One region of the Acidiphilium sp. AL genome, then DNA from elsewhere that is predicted to be linked to it. Evidence: riboswitches for the same ligand, from Rfam matches in the RefSeq annotation. Region 1 holds a riboswitch; the other holds the start of a gene.

Region 1 (8,262 bases):
ACGCTCTCGCGGCACAACCCGCGCTTGGTATATGCGAGCATTTCCGGGTTCGGACAGAACGGGCCCAACGCCTTGCGGCCGGCCTATGACATCATCATTCAGGCGATGAGCGGGATCATGGCCGTCACCGGCGACCCCGACGGCCCTCCCACGCTGATTGGCGAATCGATCGCCGATGTGGTGTGCGGCCTGTTTGGCTCCTGGGCGATCCTTGCCGCCCTGGTCGAGCGCGATCGCACCGGAAGCGGGCGATATATCGACATCGCCATGTTCGATGCCATGATGGCCCTGCAACCACTTGTCGTTGCTCGCTATCTTGCAACCGGTGTGGCGCCGCAAAGAATGGGCAACCGTCACGCCCTGTCCGTGCCGTTCGGCGCGTTCGCGGCCCGTGACGGCACATTCGTCCTCGCGGTTCTCAACGACAAACTCTTCACCGCGCTAGCGCACCTCATCGGCAAGCCTGAACTGGTAGTAAATCCGCGCTTTGCCTCGGATTCCCAGCGCGCCGCCAACGAGGCGGAACTGCGGGCCGACATCGAGTCCTGGTCTCGGCCCCTGACCGCGAGCGAAGCGGTCTCGGCGCTCGTGGCCGCCGGTGTTCCCGCGGCGGAGGTGATGGACACGGCGCAGGCGCTGGCCTCTTCACAGGCAACCGCCCGCCCCTTGCTGCAGGAGCTGGCTCATCCCGATCTCGGCCGGACCTTCGTTCCCGAACAACCCGCTCGATTCCAGAACGCATCACGCGGCGGCCTGAAGGCGGCCCCACGTCTCAGCGAGCACACGCACGCTGTGCTGGCCGATCCGGCACGCGCGTGGGATTGAAGGACTCTCCCCCCATGATTAAATTCACCGACCCAAGCGCCGATCCTGACATTATCGATGCGATCGAGGCGTTCTGCCGCAAGGAGCTTGCGCCGCGCGCCGCCGATATCGATGCCCAATCGATCTTCGCCACCTGCCACCGGCCGGCGCTGTCCGAACTCGGCATTATGGGATTAAACCTGCCGGGGAATTACGGCGGCGCCGGTGTCGATCCGCATACGCTGTTCGAGGCCGTGGCCCTGATTTCCGGTGCCTGCGCTTCGACCGGCTCAATGGTCACCGCTCATTACCTTGCCACCGATTCGATCAAGTATGGCGGCGACGATCGTCAGAAGACCCGCTGGTTGGACGCTGCTGCCAAAGGGACCAATCTCGGCGCCTTCGCCCTCACTGAGCCAGGCGCCGGTTCGAACCCCGCCGACATGACGGCAACGGCGACCCGCACAGACGGTGGTTATCGGATCAAGGGAACCAAGCACTTTATTTCCAACGCCGCCGAAGCCGATTTCATCATCGTCTATGCCAAGACCGACATGACCGCCGGAGCACGCGGCATTTCCGCGTTTGTTGTCGAACCGGCTCGCGGCGGTCTCCAGGTCGGACCGCCGGAGCGCACGATGGGCCTTAAGGGCGGCCATGTTTTCGAAGTGGCGCTCGACTGTGTGGTGCCCGAGGAAAACCGCCTCGGACCCGAAGGGACCGGCTTTCGCACCGCGCTCCGCGTCCTCGATGCCGGGCGCCTCGATATCGCGGCGTCCTGTGTCGGCATCGCGGAGTCCGCCTTTTCCGCGGCCATTGAATGGGCCAAAAACCGGCAGGTCGGCGGCGAGCCGATCGCCCTGTTTCAGGGTATTCAATGGATGCTTGCCGACATGGCAACCGATATCGCCGCCGCGCGCGGGCTGGCTCGCGCCGCAACCGTGAAACGCGCGGCAGGCGAACGCTTCAGCACCGAGGCATCAATGGCCAAGCTGTTTGCCTCCGAAATGGCCGGTCGCGTCACCGACAAGGCCCTGCAAATTTACGGCGGCTATGGTTTCACCCGCGACATGCCGCTCGAACGCTACGTCCGCGATGTCCGGATCATGCGCATCTACGAAGGCTCATCGGAAATCCAACGCAACATCATCGCCCGCGCGGTGCTGGGATGATGGTCACCTGGAGCGGCTCCGGCGAGAGGATGCCTTAACGGAATGCGCATCATCCGAAGTGGCGAATATCGTTGTATGCCCTGGAAGAACGGTGGCGGAGAGACGGCCGAAATCGATATATTTCCACCAGAGAGTGGGATCGATGCGTTCGATTGGCGGGTGAGCATGGCCCACGTCACTGCTGACGGCGCTTTTTCGCAATTCACCGGAATCGATCGCACGCTCAGTATACTTGAGGGTAAAGGGATCAGGCTTGCGGTTTCAGATCAGGCCGGAATAGATATCACGCCCGATTCACTACCTTACAGTTTTCCCGCAGATGTTCCGACAGTCGCGCAGTTGATCGACGGCCCGGTCATCGACCTTAACGTCATGACAAGACGCGGACGTTTCGTCCACCGGGTAACCCGATTAAGGCAGACAGCACCGGTTGTATGGCGGCTAAAGTCGGATCTTAATCCTGATATTGGCGCGTGGGGTTCCTCTGCAAATCGACAGCGGAAGCAACGCGATGTGGCTTGCTGCCGGTGACGCGGCAGTCGTTCATGGCGTGGGTACGAGTATGGGCCTGACTCCAACTGGCCGCGCTGAGATCTGTATCGTTGAATTCGATATCTCCGTCTCAGGCGCAACTCCGATCCAAGCCGAAAACCGGAATTTTCTCGAAGGCGAAAGGTTACCAATATCATGACAGTCCATGAACGCCCGCAACCCGTTGACGCCTCGGTTGTTCCCCGCTTTGCCGGCGCCGCGACCTTCATGCGGCTGCCGTCGGTCGCCAGTGCCGAGGGGCTCGATGTCGCGCTCGTCGGCGTTCCCTTCGATGGCGGCACCACGAACCGGGCCGGCGCGCGTCAGGGCCCGCGCGAAGTCCGCAATCAGTCCACCCTGATCCGGCGCACCCACCATGCGACCGGCGTCTCGCCTTACGACCGGATCGCCGTTGCCGACATAGGCGACGCGCCGACCAATCCGTTCAGCATAGAAGGTTCCCTTGATCTGATCGAAGAGTTCTTCAAGGACATAAAAATGGCCGACGCGAAACCGATCGCGGTAGGCGGCGATCATCTGATCACCTTGCCGATCTTGCGCGCCCTGGCCCGCGATCGGCCGGTCGGTCTCGTGCATTTCGATGCGCATTCCGACACCAATGATCGCTATTTCGGCAACAATCGCTATACCCACGGAACCCCATTCCGGCGGGCGATCGAAGAAAAACTGCTGGACCCCCGGCGGATGATCCAGATCGGCATTCGCGGCTCGACGTATGACCGGGACGAGCATCGATGGGCGCGCGAGCAGGGCGTCGCGATCCGCTATATCGAGGATGTGGCAAGGCAAGGCCCGGAGGCGACGATGGATGAGGCGATCGCCATCGCCGGGGCCGGTCCGTTATATGTGTCGTTCGATGTCGATTCGATCGATCCCTCGATGGCGCCGGGAACCGGCACACCCGAAATCGGCGGCCTGACCACGCGGGAAGCGCAATTCATGCTGCGCCGGCTTCAGGGGCTGGAGATCATCGGCGCCGACGTGGTGGAGGTGGCGCCGCCCTATGACCTCGGCGGCATGACCGCCCTGGTCGGCGCCACGATGATGTTCGAGCTGCTGTGTCTCATCGCGGGCCGGATCGGCGATCCGCCGGCAAATCAAGTCTGATCAAAGGGAGCACGTCATGAGTCAAGAAAAAACGGTCATCGAGCGCAGGGCCATCGACTTCGTCCCCGAGAGCGAGAGGCATGGTAAGGTCTTTTCCATGTTCACGCTGTTTTTTTCGGGCAACATGCAGATCACCGCGGTCGCTCTCGGCATCATTCCGATCGAACTCGGCCTCAGTCCCGGCTGGAGCATTTTTGCTCTGGTGCTGGGCAATCTGCTGGGCGGCTGCGTGATGGCCGCGCACGCCGTGCAGGGGCCCCGCATCGGAATTCCGCAGATGATCCAGAGCCGGGCTCAGTTCGGCGTGCTCGGCGCGAATCTTCCCCTCGCGCTCGTGGTGCTGATGTATCTGGGGTTTTTTGCGGGCAGCGCGATCCTCGGCGGCGAAGCCATCGCCAACATCCTTGGCGTGTCCAGCGGAGTTGGAATCGTCGTCGCCAACCTGCTGACCTATCTGCTGTTCGCGTTCGGCTATGACGCGATCCACCGCTGCGCGAAATGGGCGACCTATATTTTTGCCGTCATTTTCATTCTGGGAACGGTGCTGGCGTTCGGCAAGCTGGCCGGTCTTCCCGCCGCGCCGCATGCGGCAGTATTCTCATTGCCCATGCTCCTGATCGCGATTGCGATTTTCGTGGCATGGCAGATCACCTACGGCCCCTATGTCGCCGATTATTCCCGCTACATGCCACGCGACACGGCCGCCGGCTCGATTTTCTGGAGCACCTATTTCGGCTCGGTGATCGGTTCGATCTGGGCCATGCTGGTCGGCGTGTTGCTGGGAGCCATCGATCAGAAACTCGCCGCTTCGGACCCGACGGCCGCGTTTGCCGGCCTGTTCAGCGGTCCATGGGCGGAATTGCGCATCATCGCGTTGATCGTGATCCTGGCCGGGGTGGTGGTGATCAACGCCCTCAATCTCTACGGCGGCTGCCTTTCGTCGCTGACGATCCTGAGTTCGAGCCTATCGTTACGCCAATCGGCGCTGCGTCATGGCAAGTGGTACCGGATCGGGCTGGGCGCAGCCGGGGTGACCATCGGCAGCCTGATCGCCATTGTCGGCGCGAACAGCGTGATGGCATATCTGAACAACCTGATGCTGATCCTGGTATATGTTTTTATCCCCTGGTCGGCGATCAACCTGACCGATTTTTTCCTACTGCGCCACGGCGAGTACTCTGTGGCCGACATCTACGACAGGCATGGCCGTTACGGAGCCTGGGGCGTGCCTGCCCTGGCGGCCTTCGTACTCGCCATCGTGCTGGAGATTCCGTTCATGAGCACGCCGTTCTTCACCGGACCGGTCGCCAAACATCTGGGCGGCGCCGATGTGACCTGGATCGTCGGTCTGCTGGTCGGGTCGGGGGTCTATTATGCGCTGATGCGTGCGAGGACGCGTGTACCTCACGAATCCCCTCGTTTCACTGACCCGGTATAGTGCCGATTCGCAATCCCGATAATCGGCTAATTGCAGCACATCTCGAGAAGAGTTGGGAAGCGGCATAACGTCGCCTCGAGGCGTGCCAGGCGCGGTTGGAGGCGGTGCAGGCTTCTGATCCGGCCGCCCCGTCGCCAGACTTCTCGGATTTGGCCGACGATCCTGATGCCGCATGGAACGCGCCTGGCGCGACCATGCGGGCGCGCCAGCGGCTCCTGCGCGCGCTCATCACCGACATCATCGCTAACGTCGACGAAGCCAAACGTGAGGTCGTCCTGACGATCCATTGGCGCGGCGGACAGCATTCGCAATTGCGAGTGCGGAAGCCAAAAACCGGCGAACATGGCTGCCGAACCTCTGACGAAGCGATCGCGGTGATCAAGAGCATGGCCAGCCGATGGTCGGACGCGGATATCGCTGCGACATTGAACCGAATGGGCATGCCGACGGGCCAAGGAAAGACCTGGACGGCGCACCGCGTCAGTTCGCTCCGGCGGGTGCGTGGGATACATGCCTATCGATCCGCCGAAAAAGATGGCGAATGGCTGACGATGACCGAAGCCGCTGCGACAGTCAGCGTGACCCACCACCGGATCAGACGGCTCATCGCAGATCGCATTATTACCGCTGAGCAAGTCGTGCCTGGTGCTCCCTATCAGATTCGCGCCGCCGATCTCCAGGATGATCGCGTCCTCGCCGCGATCAAGCGAACAGGCGGTCCGTGTCGCACCGGTTTTGAAAACCAACTTCCAATGTTTCCAGACACTTGAAAAGGATAGGCATAATGAACGCCTCGTCGCGGAGCTGTGCCGCAGAACGGCCGATCGTCCCGCACGAAAGTCCACAATCGATCGGTCCGGGTGCGCCCGAGGCCGGGCGCCAGCACCGCAACCGGCGTGCCGTCCCCATGGATTTTCTCTGCGGTGAACACATGGGCACGGATGCCATCGGCGATTGGCGTCAGCAACCACGCTGCCTGGCCGGCATAATCGGCGAGCGTCGAGCGGGGCAGATCAATACATTCGCGCGCATAAATTTCACTCTGCCGATACAGCGGCAAATAATCGAGATATTTCGACATCACGATCATCGCGAGCAGCGAGGGTGTCGCACGGCCACGCGGGATCGGCAGGTTGGGAGCCGGAGCCTGCGCGATCGCATCGCAGCGCTTGCAGGCATATTTCGGCCGGACATGCCGGACCACCTGGAACCGGCCGGGAATGTAGTCATGCACTGCTTGGCAGATTACATCTCGGCCAATTTCGCGTAGTACGAGAGGAGGAGCATCGTTGCCACGGCACGCTAATAATTGCTGTTTGCAACAGGCTTGACCCGCCGCGGCGGCTCTGGCATAGGCGCATTGCGGGAGAGTTCGCGGCGGCTACCGGCCAAAGCGACGCCGAAGGGGCAACCGCCCCGGAAACCCTCAGGCAGAAGCGACCGCGACCGGACTGGAACTCTGAAAAGCGGAGCGGCAGCTCCCGCCGATGGTGTAAGTCTTCGCCCCGTGCCGGGGTGCGACGAAACTCTCAGGCCTATGACAGAGGGGGCATTTGAATACCCGCTGCGGGCGGGTGGGAGAATGCGCATGTCCACCTCTGATTGTCAGGCTATTGCCGTAATCGGCGCCGGTATCATCGGTGTCACGACGGCCTATAACCTGGTCCGGCGCGGCCACCGCGTCGCGCTTTTTGACCGACAGCCCTACGCGGCGATGGAAACCTCCTTTGCCAATGGCGGACAACTTTCAGCCTCGAATGCTGAGGTGTGGAACAGTTGGACGACGGTGTTGAAGGGATTGAAGTGGATGATGTCCCCCGGGGCACCGTTGTTGGTGAACCCGAAGCCTTCCTGGCACAAGCTTTCCTGGATGGCCGAGTTCCTCGCTGCTATCCCCAGATACGAGGAGAACACGGTCACCACTGCTCGTTTGGCGATCGAGGCGCGCGGGCATCTGCGACGGATGGCTGAGGAGGAAGGTATCGACTTCGATCGCGAGGACCGCGGCATCCTCCACTTCTACGAGACGAAACGAGAGTTCGAAGCGGCCGGTAGGGCCACCGAGCTCCTGGCTAGGGGCGGGGTGGAGCGTCGCGCCATCACTCCTTCTGAAATGCGTGCGATCGAACCGGCACTGCGCGGCACCTATTACGGCGGCTTCTACACCCCGTCGGATTTTACCGGCGACATCCACAAATTCGCTACCGGTCTCGCTCTCGCCTGCACGCGCCATGGCGTGACCATGCGCTTGGCGACGGAGGTGGTTTCCGCCACGGCGGGTACCGAAAGCGTCACCATCATCAGCCGTTCTACCGAACCAACGCTAAATGACGCTCCGCAACCGGAGGAGGTCGGGAGCTTCGACAAGGTGGTGGTCTGCGGTGGCGTGCTGTCGCGGCAACTCGGTCGGTCGTTAGGAGACCGCATCAACGTCTACCCGGTGAAGGGCTACTCCATCACCGTCAATTTGACCGAGGGCGCCGACCAGCAGGCCGCGCCCTGGGTAAGCCTGCTCGACGACAAGGCCAAGATTGTGACCAGTCGCCTGGGCCCGACGCGCTTTCGTGTGGCCGGGACGGCCGAATTCAACGGCTACAACCGAGACATCCGAGCCGAGCGTATCGCGCCGCTGATCGCCTGGTGCCGGGCGCATTTCCCGGGCATGAGCACGCGCCAGTGTGTGCCCTGGACCGGTTTGCGCCCGATGATGCCAAACATGATGCCACGCGTCGCACGCGGGCGGAACCCGCGCGTTTTCTACAACACTGGGCACGGTCACCTCGGCTGGACGCTCTCCGCGGCCACGGCCGATGCCGTGGCCGCGCTCGTGACCGCTCGTGCGAATACTTGATAGCAAAGCCGGGTGCTCAGGGCTATCGCATTTGAGCTGAGCCGAATGCGGCAAGGAGCTTGATCAGGAGCGCATCATTTCATCCTGCGTGTTTGAGTTTTCCTTTCATGGATACTTTCGAGTCTTCGAGTTTTGCGAGGTTAAGGGCGAGACGGCGCAGGAGGGCGATGTTTTCTGGCCCGTGATCCTTGCGGTTTCTGGCCTGATCCTCGTTCATGGTGACATCGAGAACCCAGTGCCAGAGCGTTTTCGATGCCCCAATGGGACCGGACGACCGCATTGAAGCGTTCGCTGGAGAGTGCGGTGCTGAGCAGGTAGTAGGCGGTCTCATACTAGGG
Region 2 (6,235 bases), on a different contig from region 1:
CAAGAATGCGGAAATAGAGAATGTAGGCAAGCACGGTGCACAGAAGCGCGATCCCAATCAGCGCTCCCCACGTCTCCGCGTCCGGTGCCGGCAGTGTCCAAGGACGATCGGCAAAAACCACCACTGGGATCAGCACGAGGGTGCTGCCGGTAACTTGGCCGGTCGCGACCTTGATCGGCGAGATATCTTTGAATCGCCGACCATAAATGCCGGCAAAGGCGTAAACCAGCGCCGCCCCCAGGCAGGCGACTTCCCCAAGAATGCCCCCCTTGGCCATGCCCGCCAGTGCTCCTGGCCCAACGAGCACAGCGACACCGGCAAAGCCGATCGCGACACCGACAAACTTGCTGCGGGTCAGCTTCTCGTTTGCGGTCAGCATATGCGCGACGACCACGGTGAACATCGGCGTCGTAGCGTTGAGGATGGAGGCAAGCCCGCTCGAAATCCGGGTTTCGCCGAATACGATCAGCGAAAAGGGGATGACGTTGTTGAGCACGCCCATGACGATGAAGTCAGCCCAGAGACGCGGCGAGGCCGGCATGAAGTCACCTCGCAACCCAAGCCACAGGTTCAGAATAACAGCGGCCAAACCCACGCGGCCGAGAACCACGGTGAAGGGCGGCAGTTCGGCGACCAGCACCTTAAAGAAAAAGAACGACCCGCCCCACAGCGCAGCGAGGGCCAGCAGCATAACCCACTCTCTACATCCCATCGCCGGCACTGGTGCGGTCTTAACCGTCATCGAACTCATCCCCTTCAATTCGACAGAAAGGTATCGACGCCACCGCGTCGCGGCACTCCGAATCTTGTGCTCGTATTCGGACGCACGTTTCCCCATGGTCAGTGAAAGATCAGGGCGCAACGATCCGCTCCCTTCAATCGGTTCGAAATCTCCGCTCAGAAACACTGGAAACGGCGGCGCGATTCGCGTCGGGAGCGAAAATCGCGGCTGAGCAGGCGGCCGGCGCAGGTCGATGCGGGGACATCGGCCAAGCCGGCCAACGCACTCAGGCGCGATTTGCGCACCGGCGCTTGCGTTCAACGCCGATGTCGGTCATGACATAGCCATCGAACTCCCGCGCGGGAGAGAGCGGCATGAACGCCGCCGCCGAAGGCGCAACCGGCCCCCGGAAACGCTCAGGCAAAAGGACCGCGTGAGAACACGATCTCTGGAAAGCCGGCGCAGCGCGCCGCACCGAAGGCGTAAGGGCGGGGAAACTCCTGCCCGAATCTCTCAGGTTCCGCGACAGAGGGGGGTCAGCCTGGACGGTTCTGCACCCGTCCGCTGAACGCGGAGAATCCTGTGGCCGATGCCGAAACGCTGACCGTTCCGCTCGATGCGATGCATCGCGGCCTGGGCGCGCGCATGGTCGGCTTCGCCGGCTACGCCATGCCGGTGCAGTATGACGGCATCATCGCCGAACACCTGCATTGCCGCGCCCATGCCGCCTTGTTCGACGTCTCGCATATGGGCCAGGCGATCCTGTCCGGCCCCGGTGCCGCCGCCGCGCTGGAACGCGTCGTCACCGGCGACATCGCCGGGCTGCAACCGGGGCGCCAGCGCTACACCCTGCTGATGAACGCGGATGGCGGCATCGTCGACGATCTGATGGTCGCCAATCTCGACGGGTATTATCTCCTCGTCCTCAACGCCGCGCGCAAGCATGTCGATCTTGCCCATATCCGCGCCCATCTGCCCGATGCCGTCAGCCTCACCCCGCATTTCGGCCGCGCCCTGCTCGCCCTGCAAGGCCCCGAATCCGGCGCGGTTCTCGCCTCACTGGCGCCCGAGGTCGCCGCGCTGCGCTTCATGGACGCGATCGAGACCACGCTCGAAGGCGCGCGCATGACCATCACCCGCTCCGGCTATACCGGCGAGGACGGGTTCGAGATCGGCCTGCCCGCCGAACGCGCCGACGCGCTCGCCACCACCCTGATCACCGATGCGCGGGTGAAACCCGCCGGGCTCGGCGCGCGCGATTCGCTCCGCCTCGAAGCCGGGCTGCCGCTCTACGGCAACGATATCGACGAAACCACCAACCCGATCGAGGCCGGGCTCGGCTTCGCGATCGGCAAGCGCCGCAAAATGGCGTGGAATTTCGCCGGCGGCGCCGCGGTGCGCGCCATACACGACAGCGGCCCCGCCCGCCGCCTAGTCGGCCTGCGCGCCGACGGCCGCGCACCCGTGCGGGCGGGTGCCGAACTGACCGACGCCAAGGGCGCGCCGGCCGGCATCGTCACCTCCGGCACCTTCGCGCCCAGCCTCGATGCGCCGGCGGCGCTCGGCTATGTCCGCGCCGATCTTGCCCGCGACGGCACCATCCTCGCCGCCGCACTGCGCGGCCGCGCCGTGACCATGCGCGTCGCCCCGCTGCCCTTCATTCCGCACCGCTACGCCCGCTGAAAGGACCTCCGCCATGACCGAAATCAGATACACCAAGGACCACGAATGGGTGAGGCTCGACGGCGACATCGCCACTGTGGGCATCACCGATCACGCGCAATCCGCCCTCGGTGACATCGTGTTCGTCGAACTGCCGGAACCCGGCCGCGCCGTTGCCGAAGGCGAAGCCTGCGCCGTGGTCGAGAGCGTGAAAGCCGCGTCCGACGTCTATGCCCCGCTCGCCGGCACCGTCACCGAAAACAACGCGTCCCTCGCCGCCGATCCCGGCGTCGCCAACCAGGATGCCGAAGCCGGCGGCTGGTTCTTCAAGCTGCGCCTCGCCGGCCGCGCCGGATTCGACGCGCTGCTGAGCGCCGCCGACTACCAGACTTTCGTGCAATCGCTCTGACCGGAGCCGCCGCCATGGATACTCTCGCCGCATTCGATGCGATCCTCGCCGAAGATCGGTTCGCCGCGCGCCATATCGGCCCCGATGCCGCCGAGCGGGCAGCGATGCTGCACCAGCTCGGCATCCCCTCGATCGGCGCGCTGATCGCCCGCACCGTCCCCGGCGCGATCCTGGCGGAGCGAAAGCTCGACCTTCCGACACCGCTGACCGAGGGTGAAATCCTCGACGATCTGCGCCACTACGCGGGCGAGAACGCGGTCAAGCGCAGCCTGATCGGCCTCGGCTACCATGGCACCGTCACCCCGCCGGTCATTCTGCGCAACGTGCTGGAAAGCCCCGGCTGGTACACCGCCTACACGCCGTATCAGGCGGAAATCGCCCAAGGCCGGCTCGAAGCCCTGCTGAATTTCCAGACCATGATGGCGGGACTCGCCGGCATGGACATCGCCAACGCCTCGCTGCTCGACGAAGCGACCGCCGCTGCCGAGGGTGTCGCGCTGGCCCGCGCGGTGCATCGCGCGAGTTCGACGACCATCGCCGTCGCACGTGATCTCCACCCGCAGACCCGCGCCGTCATCGCCACCCGCGCGGCACCACTCGGCTGGAGCATCGCCGATATCGAACCGGGCGATGCCGCAGCGATCGAGGCCGCCAAACCCTTCGCCCTGGTCCTGCAATATCCGGGAACCACCGGCGTGGTTCGCGATCTGTCGGCGGAAATCACCGCCGCGCATAACGCGGGCGCGCTCGCCATCGTGAGTGCTGACCCGCTCTCCCTCACCCTGCTCAAGCCGCCCGGCGAGATGGGCGCGGATATCGTGGTCGGCTCGGCCCAGCGCTTTGGCGTGCCGATGGGCTTCGGCGGCCCGCATGCCGCGTTTTTCGCGACACGCGACGCTCTCAAGCGCCACATGGCCGGACGTCTGGTCGGCGTTTCGGTCGATGCCGCCGGCGCGCCCGCGCTGCGCCTTGCCCTGCAAACCCGTGAGCAGCATATCCGCCGCGAAAAGGCGACCTCCAACATCTGCACCGCGCAGGTGCTGCTCGCGGTCATCGCCGGATTCTATGGCGTCTGGCACGGGCCGGAAGGGCTGATCCGCATCGCGAAACGCGTGCATCTCGCCGCCCGCCTGCTCGCGGGTGCCGCAACCAAAGCCGGCTTCGCGCTCCGCCACGATGTTTTCTTTGACACGATCGCGTTAACAACGGGTGAAAAAACCGATACCATCCTCGCTCGCGCGCTCGATGCGGGCTTCAATTTCCGTCGCATCGATGAGAAAACGCTCGGCATCGCGCTCGACGAAACCGTAACGCACCAGGAACTGACGATTCTCGCCGGCATCCTCGGCGGCGCCGCTGAGGCCATGCCGACGCCGCTCGCGGCGCTGGCCCGGAACACGAAATTCATGACCGCGCCGGTGTTCCACGCGCACCGCTCCGAACACGCGATGCTGCGCTACCTGAAACGCCTGGAAGACAAGGACATCGCGCTCAACCGCAGCATGATTCCGCTCGGTTCCTGCACCATGAAACTCAACGCGACCGCCGAGATGATCCCGATCACCTGGCGCGGTTTCGCCGATATCCATCCTTTTGCGCCGCCGGACCAGACGCGCGGTTATCGCGCGCTGATCGACCGGCTCGCGACCGATCTCGCGCGCATTACCGGCTTTGCCGCCGTTTCGCTGCAACCCAATTCCGGCGCGCAGGGCGAATATGCCGGGCTGCTCAGCATCCATGCCTTCCATGCATCGCGCGGCGACGCTGCGCGCGACATCTGCCTGATCCCGTCCTCCGCGCACGGCACCAACCCCGCCTCGGCGGCGATGGCCGGGTATCGCGTCGTGGTGGTCGGCTGCGACCGCGCCGGCAATATCGACCTTGCCGATCTCGATGCGAAAATCGCCGCCCATGCCGGTCGCATCGCCGCGCTGATGATCACCTATCCCTCGACCCATGGCGTGTTCGAAGCGACGGTCCGCGAGATTTGCGCCAAAATCCACCGCGCCGGCGGCCAGGTGTATATGGACGGCGCCAACATGAACGCGCAGGTCGGCCTTACCAGCCCCGCCGCGATCGGGGCGGATGTGTGTCATCTCAACCTGCACAAAACCTTCTGCATCCCGCATGGCGGCGGCGGACCGGGCGTCGGACCGATTGCGGTCGCGGCGCATCTTGCCCCGCATCTGCCCAATCACCCGATGCGCGATGACGCTGGGCCGGCCACCGGCTATGGCCCGATCAGCGCCGCACCATTCGGCAGCGCCTCGATCCTGTCGATTCCCTACGCCTATATCCGCATGATGGGGGCGGAGGGGCTGCGCGAGGCGACCGAAATCGCCATCCTGAACGCCAACTACATCGCCCATCGCCTCGGCGCCCATTATCCGATCCTCTATGCCGGCGCTAACGGCATGGTAGCCCATGAGTGCATCATCGACTGCCGGGGCTTCCAGGCCGATACCGGCATTCAGGTCGAGGATATCGCCAAACGGCTACAGGATTACGGGTTTCACGCGCCCACCATGTCCTGGCCGGTGCCGGGCACGCTGATGATCGAACCCACCGAAAGCGAAACCAAGGCCGAACTCGACCGCTTCTGCGATGCGATGATCGCGATCCGCGCGGAAATCGTCGCCATCGCGGCGGGCACGCTGCCGCGCGACGACAATATGCTGAAAAACGCGCCGCATACCGCGTCCGAGGTCATGGCGACCACCTGGAACCACGCCTATAGCCGCGAGCAGGCGGCGTTTCCGCTGCCCTATGTCGCCGGATCGAAGTACTGGCCGCCGGTCAAGCGGGTCGATAACGTCTATGGCGACCGCAACCTCGTCTGCACCTGCGCGCCACTCTCGGACTACGCGGAGGCGGCGGAGTGAGGGTAGCAATGGCACGCTTCAAGATAAGATCGGATGATTAGAGCATTTTCCGTTCGCTTTGGCTCACGGATAAAGCTCTATCTAATACCATGTGTGGACGGCCCTTTGGGTTCAAGTCGTTTTTTTGCAGAATCTGATGTTGGTTCGAATGCGGTCATGTGTCCGGCCTGTTGATGCGGCGCTATGACCGCTGGCCCAGATGGGTTCCGCGAGTGCCATCCAAACAACGGTGCGGCATGTGATTGCCATCGGTATTAACGGATTTCCTGATTACGCATGTTGATCCGTGAATTTTCGGGCGGTATGATCTGCTGCGAATGGACGAATTTCCTGGAGTGTGGGATGGCACGGAACAAAGTTCAGTTTCAGAAAGGTCTCAGCGAAGCGGAGTTTGATCGGCTCTAAGGAACGGAAGAAGCCTGCCGGGCGATCGTTTACTCCTGGCGCTGGGCGAAAGGTTTCGTCTGTCCGGTGTACGGGGACACGCGGCATTGCGTGGTGAAGCCTCGACAATTGTTCCAGTGCACGGGGTGCGGTCGGCAGACCTCACTGACGGCGGGA

The links. Region 1 has a riboswitch for glycine ahead of AiwAL_RS19150 (D-amino acid dehydrogenase). Riboswitches for the same ligand answer to the same signal wherever they lie in the genome.
Region 2: another riboswitch for glycine. It lies ahead of gcvT (glycine cleavage system aminomethyltransferase GcvT); the one in region 1 lies ahead of AiwAL_RS19150 (D-amino acid dehydrogenase).

The regions. Positions count from the first base shown of each region.
Region 1 is NZ_JAIMBZ010000070.1:132-8,393, reverse strand. It holds gene AiwAL_RS19185 (CoA transferase) at 1-825, shown strand, start outside; gene AiwAL_RS19180 (acyl-CoA dehydrogenase family protein) at 840-1,976, shown strand; gene AiwAL_RS19175 (HutD family protein) at 2,019-2,507, shown strand; gene speB (agmatinase) at 2,664-3,635, shown strand; gene AiwAL_RS19165 (cytosine permease) at 3,652-5,073, shown strand; gene AiwAL_RS19160 (recombinase family protein) at 5,169-5,843, shown strand; gene AiwAL_RS19155 (transposase) at 5,729-6,307, opposite strand; glycine riboswitch at 6,427-6,526, shown strand; gene AiwAL_RS19150 (D-amino acid dehydrogenase) at 6,662-7,924, shown strand; partial or broken gene AiwAL_RS19145 (ISAs1 family transposase) at 8,004-8,253, opposite strand.
Region 2 is NZ_JAIMBZ010000079.1:284-6,518, reverse strand. It holds gene AiwAL_RS19550 (DMT family transporter) at 1-742, opposite strand, end outside; glycine riboswitch at 1,072-1,163, shown strand; glycine riboswitch at 1,168-1,252, shown strand; gene gcvT (glycine cleavage system aminomethyltransferase GcvT) at 1,304-2,404, shown strand; gene gcvH (glycine cleavage system protein GcvH) at 2,418-2,792, shown strand; gene gcvP (aminomethyl-transferring glycine dehydrogenase) at 2,807-5,674, shown strand; partial or broken gene AiwAL_RS19530 (transposase) at 6,017-6,235, shown strand, end outside.